Regions from separate parts of the Kitasatospora sp. NPDC058048 genome, predicted to be linked through region 2. Evidence: riboswitches for the same ligand, from Rfam matches in the RefSeq annotation. Region 2 holds a riboswitch; each other region holds the start of a gene.

Region 1 (3,948 bases), on a different contig from region 2:
GCTGGCGAAGTCTCCGATGTTCAACATGGTGCGACCACTCCATCCCCTGCCACCGTGTCAGGGTCAACCCGGCCGCCCGCATCCGTTCCACGACGGTTCCGCGGCCTGCGCCCGCGACCGCCCGGGAAACACCGAGGGCGGGTGCCGAGCGAACTCGGCACCCGCCCTGAGCAGGTGGTTCTCCTACCGGCGGAGAGCGTGGGATTCGAACCCACGGTACGGGGTCACCGCACGACAGTTTTCAAGACTGTTCCCTTAGGCCGCTCGGGCAGCTCTCCAGGCGGAGGTCAGCCTAACGGGTCCGGCGGGGTTCGGCGCACACGTTTCGGTGCGGGCGGGGGTCACGGCTGGTCGCCCTCGCGCTGACCGAGGGTGACCTTGGTGTTGAGGGTCTGGCCGTTGCGGGTGTACTCGACGTCGACGGTCTCGCCGGGCTTGTGCGTCCAGATCCGGCTGACCAGGGCCGGGCCGTTGTCGATCGGCACGCCGCCGAGCTTGGTGATGACGTCGCCCGGCTTGAGGCCGGCCTTGTCGGCCGCACCGCCGGGGGTGACGGCCGGCTGGCCCTGGATGTCCTTGGTCTGGATCTGCGCGCCGTCGCCCTTGTAGTCGTCGTTGCGCAGCACGTCGAGCTTGGCGTAGACCGGCTTGCCGGTCTTGATCAGGGTGTCCGCGACCCACTTGGCCTGGTTGATCGGGATGGCGAAGCCCAGGCCGATGCTGCCGGCCCGGCCGTTGGCGGAGGCGTTGGACTGGATCGCCGAGTTGATGCCGACCACCGCGCCGCCGGAGTCGAGCAGCGGGCCGCCGGAGTTGCCGGGGTTGATCGAGGCGTCGGTCTGCAGGGCGTTCATGTACGAGGCCTGCGAGCCGGTGTCGTCGCCGGAGGCCACCGGGCGGTCCTTGGCGCTGATGATGCCGCTGGTGACGGTGGACTCCAGGCCGTACGGCGCACCGATCGCGACGGTGGCGTCACCGACGTTGACCTTGTCGGAGTCGGCCAGCGGCAGCGGGGTCAGCTTGCTCTTCGGCGGGTTGTCGATCTTGACCACGGCGACGTCGTAGCCCTCGGCGTGGCCCAGCACGGAGGCGCTGTAGGAGCTGCCGTCGGCGAACTTGACGGTCAGTTTGCCGCCGTTGAGGGTCGGCGCGACCACGTGGTTGTTGGTGAGGATGTGGCCCTCGGTGTCGAAGACGAAGCCGGTGCCGGTGCCCGACTCGCCGTTGCCCTGCGCCTTGATGGTGACGACGCTGGGCAGCGCCTTCTGCGCGATGGCGGCGATCGAGCCGGGGGCGGGCTCGTTCTTCTGGGTGTCGCTGGCCTGCACGGTGGTGCTGCGGTGGTCGTTCGCGGAGCTGTCGCGGTCGGCGTTGTCGGTGGCGGTCACGCCGAGCACGCCGCCGGCCACACCGGCGACCAGCGCGACGGCCGCGATCAGGGCGACCAGGCCGCCGCGCTTCTTGCGCGGGCCGCCGGGGCCGGCCGGACCGCCGGGGTAGTCCGCCGGGTAGCCGAGCGGGCCCGCCGGGCCGCCGGGGTAGCCCGCGCCGCCGGAGGTGGAGTCGTGGGTGGGGCCCCAGCCGCCGAGCGGCTGACCGGCCCCGAAGGGGTGGTGGCCGTGCGCGGCGGGGGCGGCGGGCGCGACCGGAGCGGCGCCGTAGCCCTCGTGCGCGGCGGGGGCGGCGGGCACGGCCGGAGCGGCGCCGTAGCCCTCGTGCGGGCCGGCCGCCGGGACGCCGTGGGTCGGGGTGGCGTACGGGTTGTCGGCCGTCGGCGGCAGCGCCGGGGCGGACGCGGCGGCCGGGGCGGGCGCGGCGGCCGGGGCCACCGGAGCCTGCGGGGCGGGCGGCAGGACCGGCGGCGGCGCGTCGATGTAGCCGGTGGCCGGGTCGACGGCCGGCTGCTCGGCGGCGGGCGCCGCGGGGGCCGCGGGGGCCTCCGGTGCGGGCACCTTGGTGAAGGCGACGGTGGGCTTGTGCCCGCCCTCGGCCGGGACACCCTCGGCCGGGACACCCTCGGCCGCGACGGCGTCGACGGGCGGCGCCGCCTCGACGGGGGCGGCCTCGACGGCGCCCGACTCCGGTTCGGGCACCCGCCGGAAGGCCATGGTCGGCTGGTGCCCACCCTGAGCGGGGCCTTCGGAAGCGGACTCGGCCGCCCCCGGCCCGGCGGGCTGCTCCCCCTGCGGCCCGGTGGGCCCAACCTCGCGCTCGGTGCTCACGGACGACCTCCATAGCTGGCAGAACCAAGGACCATAGTTTTTCGCACTGTCGATTCGATTGCCGTAAGGACCCCTCTGAAGAACTCATAAGAATCCTTAGCCGACGCAGACGCCGGCACCCGACACCGGCACCGACACCGGCACCGACGCCGGTACCGACGGCCGAGGCTCCCCTCCCCCGCCGGGCGTCCCGCGATGCGGACCGCGCACCCTCGGCCTTGGGCGATCGCCCCCGTGCCGGTTAGCCTGTCGCTCCAAACTGACACGCGGGAGCTTGGACCCACCAGGCTGAGAGTGCGCATGTCGACCGTACGCCACACGAGTGACGGACGGTCGAGGGGGCGCTGACCGCCGGAACCTGTCCGGGTAATGCCGGCGTAGGGAGTATCGGCCATGCCGCCTGCTTCGCCATCCTCTTCTTCGGGCGCGAACGTTCCCGCCCCCGGCGCGGACGCCTCCGCCGCGGGCGCGACCGCCCTCCTGGAGCGCCCCGAGCACGTCGAAGCGCCCCTGGTGCTGGACACCGAGCCGCCGCGCACGCTGCGCTTCCGGGACCACTTCGCGCTCTGGATGAACCTGGGCGTCAGCCTGATCGGCTTCTCCACCGCCGCCACCGTGCTCGGCGCCCCCGGCAGCGAGCTGTCGCTCGCCGCCGCGGTGACCGCGATCACGGTCGGTACGGCGGTCGGCACCGCGATGCTCGGCGTGGCCTCGCTGATCGGCGCCCGCACCGGCGCCCCCGCGATGGCGAACCTGCGCGGGCTGTTCGGCACCCGGCTGTCGTACCTGCCGACGGTGCTGAACATCGTGCAGTGCATCGGCTGGGGCGTGTTCGAGCTGCTGACCATCTCGGCGGGCGCGCAGACCGTCGCGCACACCACCGGCTACCGCTGGCTGTTCGTCCTGCTCGCGGGCGCGCTGACCACGGCGCTGACGATCTGGCCGCTGGGCTCGATCGCGGTGCTGCGCCGCTTCGTGGCCGGGGCGGTCGCGGTGGCGATGGTGTACTTCACCGTCCAGCTGGGCCGCCAGGGCGTGCCGGACCCGGGGGCGGGCAACTGGCACGGCTTCCTGGGCGCCACCGACGCGATGATCGCGGTGTCGGTCTCCTTCGTCCCGCTGGCCGCCGACTACACCCGGCACTCGCGCACCCCGCGCTCGGCGTTCTGGGGCAGCTTCTCCGGCTACACGATCGCCCAGGTCTGGTGCTACGTGCTCGGCCTGATGGCGCTGCTGCAGTCGGACGGCGATCCGAACCGGATCTTCGACTCCTTCCTCGGGGTCTGGGCCGGCTGGCTGTTCCTGCTGGTGCTGGTGCTGCGCGAGACGGACCAGTCCTTCGCCAACGTGTACTCGACGGCGATGTCGGTGCAGAACCTGCTGCCGAAGGTGGACCGCCGGGTGCTCTCCGGCACGATCGGCGTGCTGATCACCGTGCTGGCGCTGCGGATCGACGAGTTCACCGACACCTACTACGGCTTCCTCGGTCTGATCGGCTCGGTGTTCGTGCCGCTGCTGGCGGTGCTCGTGGTGGACTACTTCCTCGGCGCCGGGCGGCGCGGCTGGGACCTCTCCGCCGACGCGCCGTCCCGCTGGCCGATGCTGCTGCCGTGGGCCCTGGGCTTCGCGGTCTACCAGTTCATCGCGCCGACCAAGGTGGCCGGCTGGTGGACGGACTTCTGGACCTCGGCCCAGGAGTCGCTGCACTTCACCCCGCAGGAGTGGA
Region 2 (3,948 bases):
GTAGAGCCGGGCGTCGGCCAGCCGGGTACGCAGCGTGTCCGCCGCCATCAGATCAGCATCGCCTGGGCGCGGCGCTTCACCTCGGTGCCGCGGTTCTCCCGCAGCGCCTGGATCGGGCTGCCGGGCAGCGACGGGTCCTCGGTGAAGAGCCACTCCAGGATCTCCACGTCGTTGTACCCGCAGTCCCGCAGGACGGTCAGGGTGCCGGACAGGTGCTTGACCAGGCCCGGGCCGTCGATGAACGCCGCCGGGACCTGCAGCGACTTGTTCGGCCCGCGCCGGACGGCGATCAGGCCGCCGTTCTTGACCAGGTCACGTACCTCGGTGACCCGGACCCCCCACTGCTCCGAGATGTCGGGCAGGTACATCCAGTCGGTGACCAGGGCTTCAATCTTGCTTTCGATCTCACTCACGCCACCAGACTGCCACCTCCGCGGCCCACCGCGCACCAGGCACTACCCCGCGACGGCCGACTTCAGCGGCACCGCCGGGTCGCCCGCGCGGGCCGGATCCAGGGCCGTACCGCGCTCGATCAGCCTCCGCCCCTGGGTGAGGTCGCGCGGCCGGTCCACGGCCAGCAGCGCGCTCGGCACGCCGTCGCGCAGCCAGAGCACCGACCAGTCGCCGTCCCGCGGGGAGCCGCGCCACAGCAGCTCGTCGCCGTCGGCGTGCCGGCCGGCGTACTGGACCATCCGGCCGAACTGCTCGGACCAGAAGTACGGCACCGGGTCGTAGGCCGGCGCGTCCGCGCCCAGGACGGCGGCGGCCACCGCCTCGCCGGACTGCAGGGCGTGGTCCCAGTGCTGGACGGCCAGCCGGGCACCGGCCCGGGCCGAGGGGTAGCTGACGCAGTCGCCGGCCGCGAACACGCCGGGCACCGAGGTGCGCAGCCGCCCGTCCACCACGACGGCGCCGGCCGCGTCCAGCTCGACCCCGGAGCCGGCCAGCCAGCCGGTCGCGGGGCGGGCCCCGATGCCGACCACCACCTCGTCGGCGGGCAGGTGCGAGCCGTCCGCCAGCAGCACCGCGCCGGGCTCGACGGCGGCCACGCCGACCCCGCAGCGCAGGTCGACCCCGGCCCCGGCGTACCAGGCGGCCATCGCCGAGCCGACCTCCGTCGGCAGCGCGCCGGGCAGCGGCGCCGGGCCGGCCTCGACCACGGTCACCTCGCAGCCCGCCGCTCGGGCCGCGGTGGACACCTCGGCGCCGATCCAGCCCGCGCCGACCAGTACCAGCCGCAGCCCGGGGCGCAGCAGCGCGCGCAGCGCCAGGGCGTCGTCCAGGGTGTGCAGCAGGTGCGCGCGCTCGGCGCCGGGCAGGGCCCGCGGGACGGCGCCGGTGGCGATCACCAGCGAGCCGTACGGGAGGTCGCCGCCGTCGGTGTGCAGCACGCCGGGGGTCAGGCCGGTGGCCCGGCGGCCGGTGAGCAGCTCGATGCCGAGCTGCCCGTAGTCGATGTCCAGGGCGGTGGAGTCGGCCTTGCCGAGCAGCACGTCCTTGGAGAGCGGCGGCCGGTCGTACGGCGCGTGCGGCTCCTCGCCGACCAGCGCGATCGGCCCCTGCCGGCCGCCCTGCCGCAGCTTGAGGGCGCACTGCGCCCCGGCCAGCCCGGCTCCGACGACGACCACCCGATCCGTTCCGCTCAGCTCTGCCACGCCCGTCACTGTACTCAGCGCGACGCGGCGGCCTGCGGGCCGTCCGCCCGCTGTACGGGCCTTCGGCCGGGCCGACCCCCGGCGTTAAGGTGGGGGCACCACACGGGAGCCTGGCGCACCGGGCTGAGAGGCGGGCTGGCACGGCCTGCGACCGTCCGAACCTGATCCGGGTCATACCGGCGAAGGGAGAAGAGCAGCTTTGTCACGCTTGCCATCAGGCGCCCACGCCGACGTGCTGGTGATCGGCGGGGGCGTCATCGGCCTCGCCGTCGCCTGGCGCGCCGCGCAGCGCGGGCTGCGGAACGTGATCGTGGTCGACCCCTCCCCCGGCGGCGGGGCCGCCGGGGTCGCGGCCGGGATGCTCGCCCCGGTCACCGAGCTGCAGTACGGCGAGGAGCCGCTGCTCCGCCTCGGGATGGCCTCGAACGAGCGGTACGCGGCCTTCGCCGCCGAGCTCTCCGAGGCGAGCGGCGGCCGGGACACCGGCTACCGCCGCTGCGGCACCGTCGCCGTGGCGCTGGACTCCGACGACCGCGAGGAACTGCGCGAGCTGCACGCCTTCCACCAGCGGCTCGGTCTGGACTCGACCTGGCTGACCGGCCGGGAGGCCCGCAGGCTGGAGCCGATGCTCGCCCCCGGCGTGCGCGGCGGCCTGCACGTCGCGGACGACCACCAGGTGGACCCCCGGCGCCTGCTCACCGCCCTGGCCGCCGCCTGCGAGAACGCGAACGTCCTGCTGCACCGCGCCGAGGCCGTCGAGCTGCTGGTCGAGGGCGGCCGCGCGACCGGTGCCCGGCTCTCGACCGGGGAACGGGTGGGCGCCGGGCAGGTCGTCCTCGCCGCAGGGCCGCACAGCCACCGGCTGCCCGGCCTGCCCGACGGTGTGCTGCCCGCGATCCGCCCGGTGAAGGGGCAGGTGCTGCGGCTGCACGTCCCGGACGCCTACCGCCCGTTCCTGTCCCGCAACGTCCGCGCCGTGGTCCGCGGCCGGCACCTGTACCTGGTGCCCCGGGAGAACGGCGAGCTGGTGGTCGGCGCGACCACCGAGGAGCAGGGCTACGACACCACCGTCACCGCCGGCGGGGTGTACGAACTCCTGCGCGACGCCCACGAGTTGGTCCCGGGAATCACCGAACTCCCGCTGCTGGAGACCTCCGCCGGGCTGCGCCCCGGATCGCCGGACAACGCCCCGCTGCTCGGCCCGACGTCACTGCCCGGGCTGGTCGCCGCCACCGGCCACTACCGCAACGGCGTGCTGCTCACCCCGGTGACCGCCGACCTGGTCTCCGAGTACCTGGCCACCGGTGAAGTCCCCGAAACGGCAAGGCCGTTCACGCCCCTGCGCTTCTCCCCCGAACCCCCCGCTGCGAAGGCCTCCGCATGACCGAGATCGCCCCGAACGAGATCGCCCTGACCGTCAACGGCGAGCCCCGCCGGGTGTCCGCCACGACCACCCTCGCCGAGGTGGTGGCCGCCGTCAGCGCCGCCAACACCGGTGTCGCCGCCGCGCTCAACGAGGCCGTGGTGCCCCGCGGTTCGTGGCCCGGGACGGCGCTGGCCGGCGGCGACCGGATCGAGATCCTCACCGCCGTGCAGGGAGGCTGAACCATGGCCGACGACCTTCTGACCATCGCCGGGACGGCCTTCTCCTCCCGGCTGATCATGGGCACCGGGGGCGCCCCCAGCCTGGAGGTCCTGGAGCGCGCGCTGCTCGCCTCCGGCACCGAGCTGACCACCGTCGCCATGCGCCGGGTCGACGCCTCCACCCAGGGCTCCGTGCTCGACGTGCTGACCCGCAACGGCATCCGGGTGCTGCCCAACACGGCCGGCTGCTTCACCGCCGGCGAGGCCGTGCTGACCGCCCGGCTGGCCCGCGAGGCGCTCGGCACCGACTGGGTCAAGCTGGAGGTGATCGCCGACGAGCGCACCCTGCTGCCCGACCCGATCGAGCTGCTGGACGCCGCCGAGACGCTGGTCGACGACGGCTTCACCGTCCTGCCGTACACCAACGACGACCCGGTGCTGGCCCGCAAGCTGGAGGACGTCGGCTGCGCGGCCATCATGCCGCTGGGCTCGCCGATCGGTTCGGGCCTGGGCATCCGCAACCCGCACAACTTCCAGCTGATCGTGGAGGGTGCGGGCGTCCCGGTGATCCTGGACGCGGGCGCCGGCACCGCCTCCGACGTGGCGCTGGCGATGGAACTGGGCTGCGCCGCGGTGATGCTCGCCTCCGCGGTGACCAGGGCTCAGGACCCGGTGCTGATGGCCGAGGCGATGCGGCACGCCGCCGAGG
Region 3 (3,948 bases), on a different contig from region 2:
GTCCGTGCTGTCCGCGGTGAAGTAGCCGAGGACGTCGGCGACGGTGTGCACGTAGCCCGCGTTGTTGCGCACCACCACCGTGCCGTTCGGGCCGACCGGCACGGTCACCAGGTTGGCGACGTCCTGGCCGGGGCCGAAGTTCAGGTTCGAGGCGTTCGACCGGGCGGGTGTCGTGGAGACGTCCAGGTGGCTGTCGGCGGTGGCCTCGGTCGCGGTCAGGTTGAGCACGACGGCCGTGGCGCCCGGGGGCACCAGGGTGCCGGCCGAACCGGAGACCCGGTTGCGGACGTCCAGGTCCATGGTCTCACCGGGGCCGAGCCGCGGGTAGCGGCTGCCGGGCGCGCGGGTGTCCAGGATGCGGGTCGGGGCGATCGCGGTGTAGCCGGCCGGGGTGTAGTCGACGGTGACGACCCGCTCGGCGGTGCTGGTGGTGCCGAACTCATCGGTGACGGTCAGCCGCACGGTGTAGGTGCCGGGCTTGGCGTACACATGGCGCTCGGAGGACCGGTTCTCCCAGGGCCTGGCCGGGCCGTCGCCGAAGTCGTAGGAGTAGCCGGTGATCCGCGAGGGGCTGGTGGGATTGGCCCTGACCATGACAGCGAGCGGGTCGAAGTCGTTCTCCGGGGTCACCGTGAGGCTGGCGCCGAGGGTGCCGACGGCCTCGTATGCGCCGCGGTCGCGGAACCCGCCGTCCGGGCCGTTGTTCGCGACGTCCTCGTGGTCGAACGCGTCGTGGCCGAGCAGGTCGACGGTCGGAATGCCGGGCGTCTCGGGGCCGGCGGAGTCGATCACGCCGCCGGCCTGCCAGTCGCGCGCGTAGGACTTGGGCACCGACAGCGGCGAGAAATCAACGTCGAACGGCACGGAGGAGTTCGCGTCGTGCAGGCCCTGGCCGCTCGCGGCCTGCAGGGATGCGGCCGACTTGTAGGTGACGTCGGCCCACTTGTAGCAGGGGTAGCGGTCGGGGCTGAAGGACCAGACGGTGTTGTAGTCGAGGGTGGTGCCCGCGGTCGATCCGGCGGACACGTGGATGGCGCTCGTGGCCACGATGTTGTTGGTGATCGTCGCGTGGTCGGACGAGCCGGCCAGATCGATGGCGGGCGTGGGCGTCATGTTGGTGGTGTTGTGGGTGATGACCGTGCCCGGCGCGTCGGTCACCGAGACGGCCGGCCCCCTGGACGTGGAGTTGAAGTCGTTGCCGGCGATCACCGTCCCGGCGATACCGGGGCCGACCTTCACACCACCGGTGGTGCCGCGAACGAACGAGCGCTCGATGCGCACGTGGTCGCTGGCGCCGGTGACGGCGACAGCCGGACGGACGATCTTGTCGTCCCGCTGCTCGATCCAGTTGCCGGAGAGCTCGACCCGGCTGACGCCGTCGAGCTCGAAGTGTGTGACGTCGAAGCCGGAGAACACGACGTCGTGCTGGCCGGATATCGTCACCGGCTGCCGCAGCGGTCCGGCGATGACCGGGAAGGTCGACGTCCTGCCCGGAAGGGACGGCAGCTTGCCGATGCGGCCGGTGCCGCGGAAGGTGATCGGCTTGCCGGGCTCGCCGGAGCGCCGGACGGTCACGTCCTCGGGGTAGGTGCCGGGCGCGACCTCCACGGTCTGGCCCGGCAGTACCCGGTCGGCGGCGGCCTGGACGGTGCAGAGCGGCTGGGCCTGGGTGCCCGGGCCGCTGTCCTTGCAGAGACCGCCCTGGACGTAGAGGACGGCGGCCGGCTCGGCCGCGGCCGCGGGCAGTGGCAGGCCCACCACCGCGGAGACCACGGCGGCGCTCAGGCCGGCCGCGTGACGGATGCGCACGGTGCATTTCCCCCAAAAGTTGTCAAAGCCGTGAAACCCCTGAGCGGGCGCCGATCCGGTTGGGCCGTGCACGCCCTGATGGAGTGTCTGCGGAGTATCGGTGAGCATTATGGGGGCGGGGTGGGACAGGTCCGGCCGCGGGGCCCGGTCGGTGCGGCCGACCGGGCAGGGTGGGGCGCTCTGGACCTGCGGCGATCGGCTCGCTACGGTGTTGGGCGTCGTGTGCAGGCAACACCGCCTGCGACGCGGGAGCTCGGAGCACCGGGCTGAGAGGACGCTGACCGGGACGTCGACGGACGGACCGACGGCTGCGTCGACCGCAGGAACCTGACCGGGTAATGCCGGCGTAGGGAGTAGAGGTCAGATGACCACGTTCGAAGCACAGCCGCAGTCTGCCCAGGGCGCCCCCAGCAGCGAGCGCACCGGCTACCCGACCCCGGCCTGGCGCAAGGCCTACCGCGAGGGGTCGCGCCCCGACCTGCGCGTTCCGTACCGCGAGGTGCGGCTCAGCAACGGCGGGTCCGTCCCGCTGTACGACACCTCCGGCCCGTACACCGACCCGTCCTTCGAGCCCGATGTGCGGCGCGGCCTGCCCGCCCTGCGGGACGCCTGGATCCGCCAGCGCGGCGACGTCGAGGAGTACGACGGCCGCGAGCCGCGCCCCGAGGACGACGGGATCAAGCACACCTCGCCGCGCGGCGGGAACCTGCGCAACCTGGACGCCGTCTTCCCCGGTCGGCCGCGTCGCCCGCTGCGTGGCCGCGATGGCGCCGCCGTCACCCAACTCGCTTACGCCAAGCGGGGCGTGGTGACGCCGGAGATGGAGTTCGTGGCGCTGCGCGAGGGTCTGGCGCCGGAGTACGTGCGCGCCGAGGTGGCCCGCGGCCGGGCCGTCATCCCGGTCAACGTGAACCACCCGGAGGTGGAGCCGGCCGTCATCGGCACCAACTTCCTGGTGAAGATCAACGCCAACATCGGCAACTCCGCCGTGACCTCCTCGATCGAGGAGGAGGTGGAGAAGATGACCTGGGCCACCCGCTGGGGCGCGGACACCGTCATGGACCTCTCCACCGGCCGCAACATCCACACCACCCGTGAGTGGATCCTGCGCAACTCCCCGGTGCCGATCGGCACCGTGCCGCTCTACCAGGCCCTGGAGAAGGTGGACGGCAGGGCCGAGGAGCTGAGCTGGGAGGTCTACCGGGACACGATCGTCGAGCAGTGCGAGCAGGGCGTCGACTACATGACCGTCCACGCCGGCGTGCTGCTGCGCTACGTCCCGCTCACCGCGCGCCGCAAGACCGGCATCGTCTCGCGCGGCGGCTCGATCATGGCGGCCTGGTGTCTGGCCCACCACCAGGAGAACTTCCTCTACACCAACTTCGAGGAGCTCTGCGAGATCCTCGCGAGCTACGACGTCACCTTCTCGCTCGGCGACGGCCTGCGCCCGGGCTCGATCGCGGACGCCAACGACGAGGCGCAGTTCGCCGAGCTGAAGACCCTCGGCGAGCTCGGCCGGATCGCCCGCGAGCACGACGTCCAGGTGATGATCGAGGGCCCGGGCCACGTCCCGATGAACAAGATCAAGGAGAACATGGATCTCCAGAAGGAGATCTGCGACGAGGCGCCGTTCTACACCCTCGGCCCGCTGACCACGGACGTCGCCCCCGGCTACGACCACATCACCTCGGGCATCGGCGCGGCGATGATCGCCTGGTGGGGCACCGCGATGCTCTGCTACGTGACGCCCAAGGAGCACCTGGGCCTGCCCAACCGGGACGACGTCAAGACCGGTGTGATCACCTACAAGATCGCCGCCCACGCCGCCGACCTGGCCAAGGGCCACCCCGGTGCCCAGGCCTGGGACGACGCCCTCTCCGACGCCCGCTTCGAGTTCCGCTGGGAGGACCAGTTCAACCTGGCCCTCGACCCGGAGACCGCCCGCGCCTTCCACGACGAGACCCTCCCCGCCGAGCCCGCCAAGACCGCGCACTTCTGCTCGATGTGCGGCCCGAAGTTCTGCTCGATGAAGATCTCCCAGAAGATCCGCGACGAGCACGGCGACGGTTCCACCGCCGTGGACACCGAGTTCGACGCCGAGGCCCTGGCGGGCATGGCCGAGAAGTCCGCCGAGTTCGC

The links. A riboswitch is a leader RNA that binds a small molecule or an ion and turns the genes downstream of it on or off. The one in region 2 is predicted to bind thiamine pyrophosphate.
Region 1: another riboswitch for thiamine pyrophosphate. It lies ahead of ACFVVA_RS13130 (purine-cytosine permease family protein); the one in region 2 lies ahead of thiO (glycine oxidase ThiO).
Region 3: another riboswitch for thiamine pyrophosphate. It lies ahead of thiC (phosphomethylpyrimidine synthase ThiC); the one in region 2 lies ahead of thiO (glycine oxidase ThiO).

Annotation. Positions count from the first base shown of each region.
Region 1 covers NZ_JBHVRT010000010.1:8,975-12,922, reverse strand. The annotation lists gene ACFVVA_RS13145 (MerR family transcriptional regulator) at 1-27, opposite strand, end outside; tRNA gene ACFVVA_RS13140 (tRNA-Ser) at 191-278, opposite strand; gene ACFVVA_RS13135 (S1C family serine protease) at 342-2,222, opposite strand; TPP riboswitch at 2,479-2,623, shown strand; gene ACFVVA_RS13130 (purine-cytosine permease family protein) at 2,616-3,948, shown strand, end outside.
Region 2 covers NZ_JBHVRT010000047.1:12,186-16,133, reverse strand. The annotation lists gene thiE (thiamine phosphate synthase) at 1-48, opposite strand, end outside; gene ACFVVA_RS35285 (Rv2175c family DNA-binding protein) at 48-413, opposite strand; gene ACFVVA_RS35280 (NAD(P)/FAD-dependent oxidoreductase) at 456-1,664, opposite strand; TPP riboswitch at 1,748-1,860, shown strand; gene thiO (glycine oxidase ThiO) at 1,864-3,039, shown strand; gene thiS (sulfur carrier protein ThiS) at 3,036-3,260, shown strand; gene ACFVVA_RS35265 (thiazole synthase) at 3,264-3,948, shown strand, end outside.
Region 3 covers NZ_JBHVRT010000035.1:70,255-74,202, reverse strand. The annotation lists gene ACFVVA_RS30705 (PKD domain-containing protein) at 1-1,809, opposite strand, end outside; TPP riboswitch at 2,045-2,179, shown strand; gene thiC (phosphomethylpyrimidine synthase ThiC) at 2,174-3,948, shown strand, end outside.